One region of the Novosphingobium sp. 11B genome, then DNA from elsewhere that is predicted to be linked to it. Evidence: riboswitches for the same ligand, from Rfam matches in the RefSeq annotation. Region 1 holds a riboswitch; the other holds the start of a gene.
What was found. Region 1 has a riboswitch for thiamine pyrophosphate ahead of ACYPYD_RS05800 (TonB-dependent receptor). Riboswitches for the same ligand answer to the same signal wherever they lie in the genome.
Positions count from the first base shown of each region.

Region 2: linked by a shared signal. The riboswitch ahead of thiC (phosphomethylpyrimidine synthase ThiC) and the one ahead of ACYPYD_RS05800 (TonB-dependent receptor) in region 1 are both predicted to bind thiamine pyrophosphate.

Region 1 is NZ_BAAILP010000064.1:17,793-24,740, reverse strand. It holds gene nagE (N-acetylglucosamine-specific PTS transporter subunit IIBC) at 1-519, shown strand, start outside; gene ACYPYD_RS05805 (GntR family transcriptional regulator) at 625-1,386, shown strand; TPP riboswitch at 1,440-1,549, shown strand; gene ACYPYD_RS05800 (TonB-dependent receptor) at 1,582-3,879, shown strand; gene ACYPYD_RS05795 (phosphotransferase enzyme family protein) at 3,923-5,014, shown strand; gene pnuC (nicotinamide riboside transporter PnuC) at 5,014-5,589, shown strand; gene ACYPYD_RS05785 (dicarboxylate/amino acid:cation symporter) at 5,658-6,948, opposite strand, start outside.
Region 2 is NZ_BAAILP010000224.1:3,100-10,047, reverse strand. It holds gene crtY (lycopene beta-cyclase CrtY) at 1-559, opposite strand, end outside; gene ACYPYD_RS20180 (GNAT family N-acetyltransferase) at 634-1,179, shown strand; gene ACYPYD_RS20175 (DUF2585 family protein) at 1,221-1,778, shown strand; gene ACYPYD_RS20170 (MipA/OmpV family protein) at 1,899-2,702, shown strand; gene ACYPYD_RS20165 (uracil-DNA glycosylase family protein) at 2,690-3,298, opposite strand; gene ACYPYD_RS20160 (DUF1838 family protein) at 3,345-4,214, opposite strand; gene ACYPYD_RS20155 (SOS response-associated peptidase family protein) at 4,312-4,938, opposite strand; TPP riboswitch at 4,982-5,092, shown strand; partial or broken gene thiC (phosphomethylpyrimidine synthase ThiC) at 5,156-6,948, shown strand, end outside.

The DNA of each region.
Region 1 (6,948 bases):
GCCGGGGAGCGGGGGCTGGCTTTCCTCGACGCGCTTGGCGGCATGGAAAACCTGCGCGAGATCGGGGCATGCACCACGCGCCTTCGCCTTGTCGTTGCGGAGCAGGGCTTAATCGATGAGGCGGAACTGCGGGCGCTGGGCGCCAAGGGCATCATCCGGCCTTCGGCGTATGGCCTGCAGGTTGTGCTCGGCCCGATCGCGGACGCGGTGGCGGACGAGATCCGCGCTGCGGCACACGGCGGGGCAAGGGCTCCTGCTGCCGCCGCGCCTTCGCCGAAAGTCGAGGCGGATGGGACCGAGGCGTTCGATCCTGCCCGACTGCCTGCGGATGTACGCAAGGCAATCGGACCCGACGCGGCGATATGGGCCACGCACGGGCGTCTTCTCGTAGATGCCTCCGCGAAACCGGACTTTGAAGCGCTGGCAGGCCATGGGCTGCGGTGCGGCGCGTTGGTGGGCACGCGCTGGCATCTCCTGTTCGAGCCCGCCGCAGTGGAGCGCTGGCGCTCGCCGAGCTGAGGCGAGGACGGCAGGGCAAGTATTTTCGATACCAATGCGATACTAATGATATTGGTGTTGTCCCGATCCCTTTCCCGGCGTATCGCCGGGACATAGAGGAGAACTATGGCAGCCGTGGACAAGATCGGCCCGCTTCGCGACAGCGAGACCGGCCCCCGCTACATGCGCCTCCAGCGGCTCATCCGTGACGCTATCGAAAAGCACCGGATCGCGGTGGGGGCGGCCCTGCCGACCGAGCGCGAACTGGTGGAGGAATACGGCGTCTCGCGCGTCACCGTCCGCAAGGCGGTCGATGGTCTGGTGGACGAAGGCATGCTCGAGCGGCGGCAGGGTGCGGGCACCTTCGTCGCCGCGCCGCGCGCATCCGATCAGGGCCAACGCGTGGAAAAGAGCTTCTCCATCATGACCTCCTTTTCCGAGGACATGGCCGCGCGCGGCCGAAAGCCGACCAACGTGTGGATCGACCGCTCCGAAGGCGTGGTGACGCCGGACGAGGCGATGCTGCTCGGTCTGTCGCCGGGCTCGCGAATCCTGCGCTTCAACCGCATCCGCTGCGCCGACGGCGAGACGATGGCGATCGAACATGCCGTCGTCCCGGGCTGGGCGCTGCCCTCGCCCGAGGTGGTCGGGGATTCGCTCTATGCCGCCCTCGATGCGGAGGGTCACCGGCCGGTGCGCGCGCTGCAGCGGCTGCGCTCGGTGGGTTTCAGCCCGGAACATGCCGCAATGCTCGGTATCTCGGCCGGCGATCCGTGCCTTGCCATCGAGCGCCGCGCGTTCCTGCCCGATGGCCGTCTGGTCGAGGCGACCAACTGTTACTACCGGGGCGATGCTTATGACCTCGTCGTCGAACAGGGCGATTACTGACCCGAACCTGTAATAATATCGCTTCCCACTTCGCATCGAAGCGCCTAAGGCGCGCTCCATCCCCGGGGGGCCGCTCATGCGCGGCTGAGAGGTGGTCAGCAGACCACGACCCGCTGAACCTGATCCGGTTGACACCGGCGTAGGGAGGGCTGGCGGCAGGTCCGTTATCCCTCCGAGTGGAGTGGACGCGAGACTATGACGGGCAATTTTTCGTATCTTTGTGGCGCGGCGCTGGCATTCCCGGCCCTATTTACGGCGGCGTTCGCGGCGGCTCCGGCGCTGGCTGACGAGGCCGATGCCTCGCCGATCCAGGTCATCGGTCATGCCGACCCCGAGGGCCTGCTGCCCGACCAGACCGAACCCAAGGCGGTCAGCGCGATCTCGTCCGAGTTCATCGTCAAGCAGGCACCGACGTTCAACGCCTTCCAGCTGGTGAACCTGCTGCCCGGCGCCAATGTATCGATGAGCGACCCTTACGGGCTCTCGGCCAGTTCCAGCCTGACACTGCGCGGGCTGGGGCAGGACCAGATCGGCGTGCTGATGGAAGGGGCGCCGCAGAACGACATCGGCTATTACAACGCCTATCCCTCGCAGTTCGCCGATGCCGAGAACGTGCGTCAGGTCAGGCTCGTGCAGGGCGGAGCGGACATCGACGCGCCGGTCGTCGCGGCGGCGGGAGGTCTGCTGTCGCTGACGCTGGACGATCCCAAGGAGCGGATGGGCGGGCTGGTCAACCTGTCGGTCGGTTCGTTCGACGAACGGCGCGTTTTCGCGCGCTTCGATACTGGCGAGATCGGCAATACCGGGCTCAAGGCCTTCGTGTCGTACTCCAACAACCGCGCCGACAACTGGCGGGGGCCGGGCTTCGACAAGCGCCAGCATATCGACGCCAAGTTGCTCGCTGAATGGGGTGAGGGCAACCGGGCCAGTCTGGCCCTGTCGTTCAACGAGGCCGAGACTACGGGCTATCCGGCGCCGACGCTGGCCGACTGGCGCGCTTACGGTCGCGGTTTCAATTACAGCGCGAAGTATACCGAGGGCGATACCGGGTACTGGCGCCTTTACCGCGCGCCGTTCCGTAACCTCTACGCCTCCGCGCCGGTGCATCTGAACTTCGGCAGCGGCCTGACGCTCGACAGCACCACGTATCTCCAGTTCGGCTACGGCAATGCGCCTTACGGGACGCAGTTGACCACGACCGGCAATTACCTCGGCACCGAGGAGCTGACGCAGCCGGTGGAACTGCCGGGCGCCGTGGACGGCCTCGCCACGGTGATGGGGAACTGGACCGGCAAGCAGATGCGGACCGGCAACGTCAGCAAGCTGACGCTGGAGGCCGGCGCGCACACGATCACGGCGGGGCTCTGGTTCGACTACGGCACGGACCGCGTGCAGCAGACCTACACCTCGATCGGTGCGGACGGGCAACCCTTCGACAAGTGGGGTTATCCGAGCAAGGCTATCCGCACTGCGGACGGCCGCCTGCTCGCTTACGAGAACGCGCGTACGGTCACGGTGACCAAGGGCTTCTTCGTCGCCGACAGCGTGACCGTCACGCCGCGCCTGACCGTCGATGTGGGCTTCAAGGGCGTGGATTTGCTGCGCAATGGCCGCAACCATCTGCCGGGGCCGCAGGACAAGGTGCATACCGACAGCTTCGCGGCGCTCCCGCGCGCGTCGGTGCACTACAAGCTGGACGAGCGGCAGCAGCTGTTCGCCAACGTGACCACGAACTTCCGCACGCCTAACGAGTTCGCGCTCTACAACAGCTACTACGGCGGCGAGGTGGTGCAGCAGGGGACTTCGAACCTCAAGAACGAGTACTCGGTTTCCGAGGAACTGGGCTATCGCTATATCGGGCCGAGCCTGTCGTTCTCGCTGACCGCGTTCCATTATCACTTCCGCAACCGGCAGGTGGCGACGGTGATCAATAGCGGCGGGGCGCTGGTCAATTCTACGGTCAATGGCGGCAGTCAGACCAGCTACGGCCTCGATGCCGAGATCGACTATCGCCCGGCCAAGGGCGTGAGCATCTACGCCTCGGGCGAATATCTGCACACGCGGCAGGACGACGACCTGGCCATCGGCGGCGACTATCTGCCGACGAAGGGCAAGCGCGCGGTTTCGAGCCCCGAGTTCCAGTTTGCCGTGGGCAGCACCTATGACGACGGGCGCCTGTTCGGCAGCACCGCGCTCAAGTACGTTGGGCGGCAATATTCGTCGTTCATGAACGACGAGAGCATCAAGGGCTATGCGACGCTCGACCTAGCGATCGGTGTGCATCTGGCCGGGCTGATCGATGCGCAGCGCATGGACTTGCGGGTCAACGCGATAAACGTGACCAATCCGCGCGTGCTTTCGGGCGTGTACTCGGTCAGCAGCAACACGCAGGACACGGTGGGTCGGGGCGGCACGGTGATCTCCGGCTCTGCACCCGCCTATTACATCGGCGGCGGCCGGGCGGTGGTGGCGACGCTGTCGCGCGCGTTCTGACATGAGCGGCGCGGTGTCTCGGGCGGACCATCTCGTGCACGGGATGGGTACGGAGCTTGAGGCGCCCGTCTGGCCCGCGATAACGGAGGCCGAGGCGGAAGGCGTTCTCGCGCACTTCCCGAAAGTCGGGCGACTGGAAGCGCTGCGCTGGCATTCCCCTCGTCCGTTCTCGGCCGCGACGCTGGTGGAAGCGGGCGGGGAAACGCTGTTCCTCAAGCGCCACCACCGCGCGGTGCGCTCCCCCGCCGCGCTGGGCGAGGAGCACGCCTTCATGGCACATCTGCGGGCGAAAGGGCTGAGCGTGCCCGATGTCATGGTGACGTCGGACGGCGGCGGAGCGGTGGCGCAGGGGGAATGGACGTACGAACTCCATCGCCGGGTGCCGGGCATCGATCTCTACCGCGAGCGGCAGTCGTGGACGCCCTTCCTCTCGCATGATCATGCTTTCGAGGCTGGCGTCGCGCTGGCCCGGCTGCATGCGGCTTCGCGTGATTTCGCAGCCGAGGCGCGAGAGGATCGTCCGCTGGTCGCCAGCTTCACCATCGTGCCTTCGTCCAACCCGCTCGCGGCGGCCGAGGCTTATTTGGCAGCACGGCCGGCTCTCGACGCCTACCTCGATGGCAAGTCATGGCGCCGTGAACTGGCTCGACTGTTCGATGCGCTGGGCGAGGGAATTGTGGACCGGATCAAGGGTCGGCCTACCCTATGGACGCACAACGACTGGCACCCTTCCAACCTCTTATGGTCCGTTAGGGGCAATGTGAGTGCCGTTATAGATTTCGGTCTGGCGACCCGTACTTGCGCTATCCACGACCTCGCCACGGCGATCGAGCGAACGGCCATTCCCTGGCTGGAAATCGGCGGAAATGCGGGCGATCCGCAGGCGGCTCGGGCATTGATCGCGGGCTACCGGACGGTCCTCCCGCTGACCGGTGCGGATGTTCATACGATCGCCTATCTGCTGCCGCTGGTGCATGTCGAATTCGCCCTGTCGGAAGTCGATTATTTCGCAGGAATCCTCGCCGATCGCGGTCAGGCCGATCTTGCGTGGCAGGACTATCTCATCGGCCATGCGGAGTGGTTCCTGTCCCCGCCGGGACGCGATTTCCTGAGCCAGCTGGAGCGTGCAGCCTGATGTCGATACTGGAGATCGTCGCCGTCGTCGTCAGCTTCCTCGGCATCTGGCTCACTGCCCGCCGTTGGTTGCTGTGCTGGCCGGTCAACCTGTTGGCCTGCGCCTTGTATTTCAAGGTTTTCCTCGACGTGCGCCTTTATTCCGACATGGTGCTGCAGGCGCTGTTCGGCGCGGCCATCCTCTATGGCTGGGCTGCATGGACACGGGGCAAGGCGGATAGCGGAGACATCGTCGTCAAGCCGCTGTCACCCTTGGGCGCTGCGGCGGGTCTCGGCGCCGGGGCGGTCGGTGCCGCTGCCATAGGCTGGCTCGCCAGTCGCTACACGGACGCCGCCTTGCCGTGGATGGACGCGGGGCTGAGCAGCTTCAGCCTCGTCGCCCAGTACTGGACGGCGCGGCGGCAGTCGGCCAGCTGGCTGCTGTGGATCGCGGTGGACGTGCTCTACGTCGGCATGTTCGCGTTCAAGGACTTGTGGCTGACGGCGGGGCTCTACGCCGCGATGGTCGCTCTTGCCGTGCTCGGCTACCGGCGCTGGCGGGCAGCGGCGGCACGGCAAGGGCGAGCCGCAGCCTGATAGGCACGCCGTCACCGCCTTGGGCTCGAGATAGGTGCGAAACCTTCTAGCCTAACTTGCGGCCCCAGCTAGGTCGTCCGCGTTCGAACAGGCGCCGCTCTGTCGGGAGCGCTCACGGCCGAAATCACGGTGGCGCATACGAGGTCGCCGATGACGTTGAGGGTCGTGCGGCACATGTCGAGGAAGCGATCGACGCCGATGATGAGGCCGATGCCTTCGGGCGGCACCCCGACGCTGCCCAGGATCAGGGCGACCACGGGAAGCGATCCTGCAGGAACGCCCGCAGTTCCGATCCCGGCCAGGATGCAGATGACCATCACGTAAAGCTGCTGCCCCAGGCTCAGGTCCACGCCAAAGAACTGTGCGAGGAACAGCACGGTCACGCCCTCGAACATGGCGGTGCCGTTCTGGTTGGCGGTAGCCCCGATCGTCAGCACGAAGCGCGCCACCTTGTTGGGAAGGCGGAGTTCCTCGTCTGCGACGCGCAGCGAGGTGGGCAGAGTGGCGTTGGAACTCGCGGTCGAGAACGCCAACAGGCTGACTTCGCGGGTCGAGCGGAAGAAGGCGATCGGATTCCTGCGCGCAATGAAGGCGAGGAGCAGGGGGTAGACGCCAAACATCTGCAGGCCCAGCGCCAGCAGCACGACCCCCGCGAAGGCCGCGAGCTTGCCCAGCAGGTCCCATCCGAACTGCGCCGAGAGATTGAACATGAAGCAGAAGATCGCGATCGGCGCGAGCTGGATGACGATGCCGATCAGTTTCATCGCAACCTCGAAGACGCCTTCGATGGCATCCTTGAGCGTCTCCGTGCGCGGGCTCTGCACCAGCAGGAGGCCGATGCCGAAGAACAGCGCGAAGAACATGACGGCGAGGATGTCGTTCTCGCTCATCGCGGTGATCACGTTGGAAGGCACCAGCGCCAGCACGGCATCGACGCCGGTGGTCGATTTCGCGGAAGTCTGCAGGATACTCCCGGCCGAATCCGCACCCCTGGCAAGCAGTTCCTGCGCTGCCTGCCGGTCCACCCCCTCGCCTGGCCTGAGGATGTTCACGAGGGCGAGGCTGATGGCGACCGCGATCCCCGAGACGATCAGCGTATAGACCAGCGTAGCCACGCCGACCTTTCGCAGCGCGCGGATCTCGCCCATCTCGGCAATGCCGATGACCAGCGCCGAGAACAGCAGCGGCAGCACCAGCATGAACAGCAGGCGCAGGAAAATCTGCCCGATCGGCATCGTCACATATTCGACGAGGGGTGCGATCCAAGCGGCATCGGGCGCAAGCGTGTAGGTCAGCAGCCCCGAGCCGAGCCCGAGCACGAAGCCTGCGAGGATGCGAAGCTGCAGCCGCTTGTGACGC
Region 2 (6,948 bases), on a different contig from region 1:
TCTGCGCGACGGTGGCATCCATCACCACCGGCCGCGCCAGCCCATGCGGCGAAGCGAGGCGCAGCGACAGCCCGACGAACTTCTGCCAGCCGCCTGCCATGTGCGGCAGGCCCCGGCTCCCCCGCGCGTCGATCACCGCCCCGGTGGCGAAGCGGCGACCATCGGACAGGGTGACGCTGGTGGCGTCGGCGTGCTCGACTTCGAAGCCGGTGACGATGGCGTCGGCGGGCAGCGCTGCGCGCACCGCCGCGTCGAGCTTTGTGCCCGTTGCGCTCCGGTAGGGTGTCGTTAGGTGCCGCCTGGTGCCGGGAAAACGCACCTCGTAATCGTCCCAACGGGCAACGACGATGGGGTCCAGCAGCGCCTCGCCGCCTTCGGGCAGGTCGCTGGCGAAGAAGGACCAGACGTGTTCCCCGCCAAGTCGTTGATCACGCTCGAATATCGCCACACGAAGGTCCGGTCGCCGCGCCGCGAAGGCAAGCGCGATCAGCCCGCCGGCAAGGCCGCCGCCGAGTATCGCGAGGTCACAGAACGCCGGATCGGCCGATTTTTGCTGCATCGCGGCGTTGTTTAGGCACTGCGAACGATTGCTGCAACTTGGCAGACCCCTCGCTTTACTGCATGTTCGTGACGATGACAGGGCAACTGACAGTTTGCGACGCCGCGTCGGGGGATGCGGCCGCAATAGCCGAGATTTACGCGCACTACGTGCTGGAAAGCACCGCGACGTTCGAGACCGAGCCACCTGACGAGGCGGAATCGGAACGGCGGATCTGTGAGCTTATCAAGGGCGGCTATCCCTTCCTCGTCATGCGCGACGATGACGGCAAGGTGCTCGGCTTCGGCTTTGCCCAGCGCTACGGCCCGCGTGCGGGCTATCGCTACAGCGTCGAGACGACGATCTACGTGTGCCAGGACAGCCTGAACCGCGGGATCGGCAGCGCGCTGCTTCAGGAACTGCTCACCGAGTGCGAGAAGCGCGGTTTCCGGCAGGCTTTTGCGGTGATCGCGGCCTCGGAACCGGCCTCGGTCGTGCTCCACGCGCGGGCGGGGTTCCTGCCGGTCGGTACGCTGACGGCGGCGGGCTGGAAGCACGGTCAGTGGATCGACGTGTTCCTCATGCAGCGCCGCCTCGGCGACGGGAACGAGACGCTGCCCGAAGGTGCCGCGGCATCCTGAACCTCGCGGGACGCTCGCCCCTGCTGCCGCATCGTCCGGCGGTGTGGCTGGCGCTTGCTCTTGGCCTTGCGCTGCTGGCGGTCGAGCTTGCCATGGGGCGTCCGGTGATCTGTCCATGCGGCGTCGTCCGGTTCTGGGCGGGGGACGTGCAGTCGGACCAGAACAGCCAGCAGGTCGCTGACTGGTACAGTTTCAGCCACGTCATCCATGGGTTCATCTTCTACGGAATCGCGCGCGCGCTCTGGCGGTGGACTGCGCTGGGCCGCGTCCTGTCGCCGCGCTGGGCCTTGCCGCTGGCGGTGGCGTTCGAGGGAGGCTGGGAACTGCTGGAGAACTCGCCCCTGATCATCGATCGCTACCGTTCAGTCACTATCAGCTACGGTTACAGCGGCGACAGCGTGCTCAACTCGCTGAGCGACGTGGGGTGGATGGCGCTGGGTTTCATTGTCGCCGCGCGCCTCCCGGCCCGAGCCAGCGTAGCTCTGGCGCTGGTGTTCGAGACGTTCACGCTGTTCATGATTCGGGACAACCTGACCCTCAACGTCCTGATGCTGGTGCACCCGATCGAGGCGGTGCGTGACTGGCAGTCGTCGGCTTGAAAGCCAAGCGAGGCAACTGTTAGGTCCCGCAAAGCGTTGGTCTCTCAAGATCTTCAGGGGACCGTCATGAATTCACGCCTTGTCTTACGGATTTGCACGGCATCTGCCGCCCTTCTTTCGATGCCCGCCATCGCGCAGGAGGCGCCGCAGCAACAGCCGACCGAGAACGTTCTCGACGGTGATTACCTGACGGTCGGTGTCGGCGCCGTCTATGTGCCCAGCTATCGTGGCTCGGATGACTACATCCTCTCGCCGGTGCCGCTGGTGCGCGGCCATTTCAAGGGCGTGGACATCAATCCGCGCGTTGCGGGCGTGGCGCTGGACTTCATTCCCGACGACAAGGATTCGGGCATCGGCTTTTCGCTGGGGCCGGTCGTCACGGCCTCGTTCAATCGCAACCGGCGCGTGCGGGACGAGGTCGTGCGGGCGGCAGGCAAGCTCGATCCGGCGATCGAGGTCGGCGTCAGCGCGGGCGTGACCAAGTACCGCGTGCTGCACGACTACGATACGCTCACGCTGTCGAGCGACGTGAAGTGGGACGTGAACGGCGCCTACAAGGGCATGGTCTGGTCCCCCGCGATCAGCTACACGACGCCCCTGAGCCCGGCGGTCGTCACGGTGCTGGCGGTCAGCGCCCGCCGTGTCGATGACAAGTTCGCGCGCTACTATTACTCGGTGAATCCGGGGCAAAGCCTTGCGAGCGGGCTGCCGGTCTACAATGCCAAGGGCGGCTGGGACAGCGTCAACACCTCGCTGCTGATGGCTTATGACCTCTCCGGCGACGTGCGCGACGGTGGGCTTTCGGTGTTCGGAGTGGCGAACTATTCGCGCATGCTGAACGACGGCAAGGACACGCCGTTCACCTCGCTGCGGGGCAGTGCGAACCAGTGGGTCCTGGGCGCGGGCGTGGCCTATACGTTCTGATGCGGGGAGCCTTCGACGGCTTCGATCACCTTTCGGCGCAAGTCAGGCAGCACTTCCGCTTCGAACCACGGGTGCTTCGCCATCCACAGCCGGCTGCGCCACGCCGGATGCGGAAGGGGGAACAGTCCTTCCGGTGCCTCGCGCCACCGTCGCACCGTTTCGGTGAGGTTGGGCGCGAAGCCGCGCGGCAGGTAGCGTTTCTGGGCGTACTGCCCCACCAGCAGGGTCAGGCGCCGCTGCGGCAGTTCGGCCAGTAGCGGCGCGTGCCAGCGCGGGGCGCATTCGGGGCGAGGGGGCTTGTCGCCGCCGCTCGCCTTGCCCGGATAGCAGAAGCCGGAGGGCATCTGCGCGACTTTCGCGGTGTCGTAGAACATGGCCTTGTCGAGCCCCAGCCAGCCGCGCAGCCGGTCGCCGCTGTCGTCGTCCCAGCCTATGCCGCTGGCATGGACCTTGCTGCCCGGCGCCTGCCCGATGATGAGCAGGCGCGCGGAGGGGCTGGCCGCGACGAACGGGCGCGGCTCGAAGCCCAGCGCCGTCTCGCACAGGCGGCAGGCGCGGATTTCGCCGAGGAGGGCGTCGAGGGTCGCGGAGGCCATCTACCGCAGATGGCCACCTTCCTTGCCTGAGACAAGGCGTGCCCTGTTACCCCGCCTTGTCGAGAGCGGCGACGGGGTCCTTGGCGATCTGCGGATAATACGTCTCGAGCATGGCGTGCCAGTCCGCCGGAAGGTCCTCGAAGCGCTTCACCTTGCCGCCGTTGCCGAACAGATTGAGCGTACCGGGGCGATCTCCCATCCGCAGCCATTCTGGCCAGCTGCGCACGTCATTGGACTGCACTCGCGTGTCGACGTTGGTGACCGCCGGGTCCAGCACCAGCGCGCTCGGCGCGGACAGGGTGCTCACTTCGTTCAGATAGGACACCGAGCCGTCGGGGGCGGTCACCCGGGCGTGCGAGCGGTCGCGTACCGCGATCTCGCCGGTGCGCAAGGTGAAGGGCACGGCGGGGGTGTGGACGTGCTCGAAGCGGGGCGTACCCGGGACGTCGGGAATGTCGATCTCGTTGGTCGCCGAAACCCGCACGCGCGTGGGGATCGGACCGCGACCGCCGACTTTCACGGTCTCTCCCGTGATCGGGTTGCGGAGGTCGGTGAGGCGACGGCCGGTGTCGATATCGACGCGGAAGCTGATCTCCAGGTCGATCAGCTCGAAACTGCCGTCGGTCTTGTGCGTGATGCGCTGGATCGATCCGAGGTTGATCGCATAGACCGGAATCAGGTCGCCGCCCGTCGCGGCCATGTACGGACCTTTGATCCACGAGAAGACGAGGCCGTCGTCCGTGCGATAGCGCAGCTTGCGATAGATCAGCGAGGCGTCGGCTGCATTGGCGGGATCGAGCAGGCGCTTCTTCGGCGTTGCGGCCGCCGCCGGAAGCGAGGCTGCGGCAAGCGCGGTGGCGCCCAGTCCCAAGGCGGTTCGTCGGTCCAGTTTTGCCGCGTCGTTCAGCTCGATCATTTTACAATCCCCTTACTGCGATCGAGAAAGTTGATCGATATCGGAGGAGCAACAAGCATGTGGCACGGGATTGGTCGCGTCTCGGATAGCGATGGGCTCAGCCCGCCACGCGCATCGCCATGAGGGACGAGGAATAAGGCGCGATGAGGCTCTTTGCGCGGTCCCAGGCGCCGCGCAGCCAGGTGTCCTGCACGGCCGGATCGGGTGGGAGGATCACCGGCATCGTCTCTCGCCCCTCTGCTCTCAGTGCCGCGTTCGCTTCGCAGGCGAGGAGGGCGAAGGAGGGAATCTCGCTGTCCTTCCATACCGCCGCCATGGCGAAGACCGGTTGGTCGGCGCAGGCGAACCAGCACTGGCGGCGCTTGCCATCCGTGGGCGAGGGGCGGCCCCATTCCATGAAGGCCGTGGCGGGGACCAGGCAGCGGAACTCGCTGTTGCGCAAGTTGCCGATCCAGAACGGGCTGTCGAGGTTGCGCACCGTCAGGATGCCGCGCTGCTCGTGCACCGAGGGCGGCGGCGGTACGCCCCAGAGGCGCGGGATCATCCGGCGCGGGGTGCGATAGTGGGGCCTCGGCCCGGCGATCGCCTCTCGCCCAGCCGTTATGACCGGCGCGAACTGCCCGGGCGCGACGTGGCCGCCGTCCCACGGGTCATTGCCGGATTCGGCCCCGAAGGAGCGTGCGACATGCGGCGCGGGCGCGTCGAGGCGATAGAGCATCGGCATGGGCTCAAGCCTCTAGACCCCGCCGATACGCGCGTCTATCACTGCGCCGTCCCCGGGGAGCCAGCAAGTGGCTGAGAGTTGTGGGTATGCTCCACAAGACCCGTCGAACCTGAACCCGTTAGTACGGGCGGAGGAAGTGGAGCGTCGGGTTTGAGCATGTTTCAACGCCCGCAATGCGTCTCTTTTTTCGTCCCATGGAGAAAAAGAGAGGCAATCCATGGCAGACATCAATTCCAAGCTCGAGATCGGCGTGACCACCGGCCCCATCCGTGGATCGAGGAAGATCCACGTCGGCCCGCTGGGTGTGGCGATGCGCGAAATCCACCTCGAACCCGGCAGCGGCGAGGCCCCGGTGCGGGTCTACGACACCTCCGGCCCCTACACCGACCCCGATGTCACGATCGACATTTCGGCGGGCCTCGCCCCCAAGCGCCGCGAATGGATCGTCGCTCGCGGCGACGTGGAGGATTACGCCGCGCGCGAGGTGAAGCCCGAGGACAACGGCCTCAAGGGGCCTGACCGTTCGGCAGGGGTTCCGGCCTTCCCCAACGTCGTCAGGCGGCCCTTGCGCGCGAAGGCAGGCATGAACGTCAGCCAGATGCACTATGCCCGGCGCGGCATCATCACGCCGGAGATGGAATATGTGGCGGAGCGCGAGAACCTCGGCCGCGCCATGCTCAGGGAATACGTGCGCGACGGGCAGGCCAGAGATGGTGAAAGTTGGGGCGCATCGATCCCGGACTACGTGACGCCCGAGTTCGTGCGCGAGGAAGTCGCGCGCGGCCGCGCCATCATCCCCTCCAACATCAATCACCCCGAAAGCGAGCCGATGGCGATCGGGCGCAATTTCCTGGTCAAGATCAACGCCAACATCGGCAACTCTGCCGTCGCGTCGGACGTGGCGAACGAGGTCGACAAGATGGTCTGGTCGATCCGCTGGGGCGCCGACACCGTCATGGACCTTTCGACCGGGCGCAACATCCACGACACGCGCGAGTGGATCATTCGCAACAGCCCCGTGCCGATCGGCACCGTGCCGATCTATCAGGCGCTGGAGAAAGTCGGCGGCATTGCCGAGGACCTGACCTGGGAAGTCTTCCGCGACACCCTGATCGAACAGGCCGAGCAGGGCGTCGATTACTTCACCATCCACGCCGGGGTTCGCCTGCCCTTCGTGCCGCTGGCGGCGAAGCGCGTCACCGGCATCGTCAGCCGCGGCGGCTCGATCATGGCCAAGTGGTGCCTGGCGCATCACAAGGAATCGTTCCTCTACGAACGCTTCGACGAAATCACCGAGATCATGAAGGCCTACGACGTCGCCTACTCGCTGGGTGACGGCCTGCGCCCCGGTTCGATCGCGGATGCCAACGACGAGGCGCAGTTCGCCGAACTCTACACGCTGGGGGAACTGACGAAGCGCGCCTGGGAGCAGGACGTGCAGGTCATGATCGAGGGGCCGGGCCATGTGCCGATGCACAAGGTCAAGGAGAACATGGAAAAGCAGCTGGCCGCCTGCGGCGAGGCGCCGTTCTATACCCTCGGTCCGCTCGTCACCGACATCGCTCCAGGCTACGACCACATCACCAGCGGCATCGGTGCGGCGATGATCGGCTGGTACGGCACGGCGATGCTCTGCTACGTGACGCCCAAGGAGCACCTCGGCCTGCCCGACCGCGACGACGTGAAAGTCGGCGTGGTTACTTACAAGCTGGCCGCCCATGCCGCCGATCTGGCGAAGGGCCACCCGGCGGCCAAAGTCCGCGACGATGCGCTGTCTCGCGCCCGTTTCGAGTTCCGCTGGCGCGACCAGTTCAACCTGTCGCTCGATCCCGACACGGCGGAGCAGTACCACGACCAGACGCTGCCTGCGGAGGGCGCGAAGTCGGCGCATTTCTGCTCGATGTGCGGGCCGAAGTTCTGCTCGATGAAGATCAGCCAGGAAGTGCGCGAGTTCGCCGCGAAGCAGAACCAGCCGGTCGAAACCTTCGTCGCCGCCGAAGAGGCGGAGGC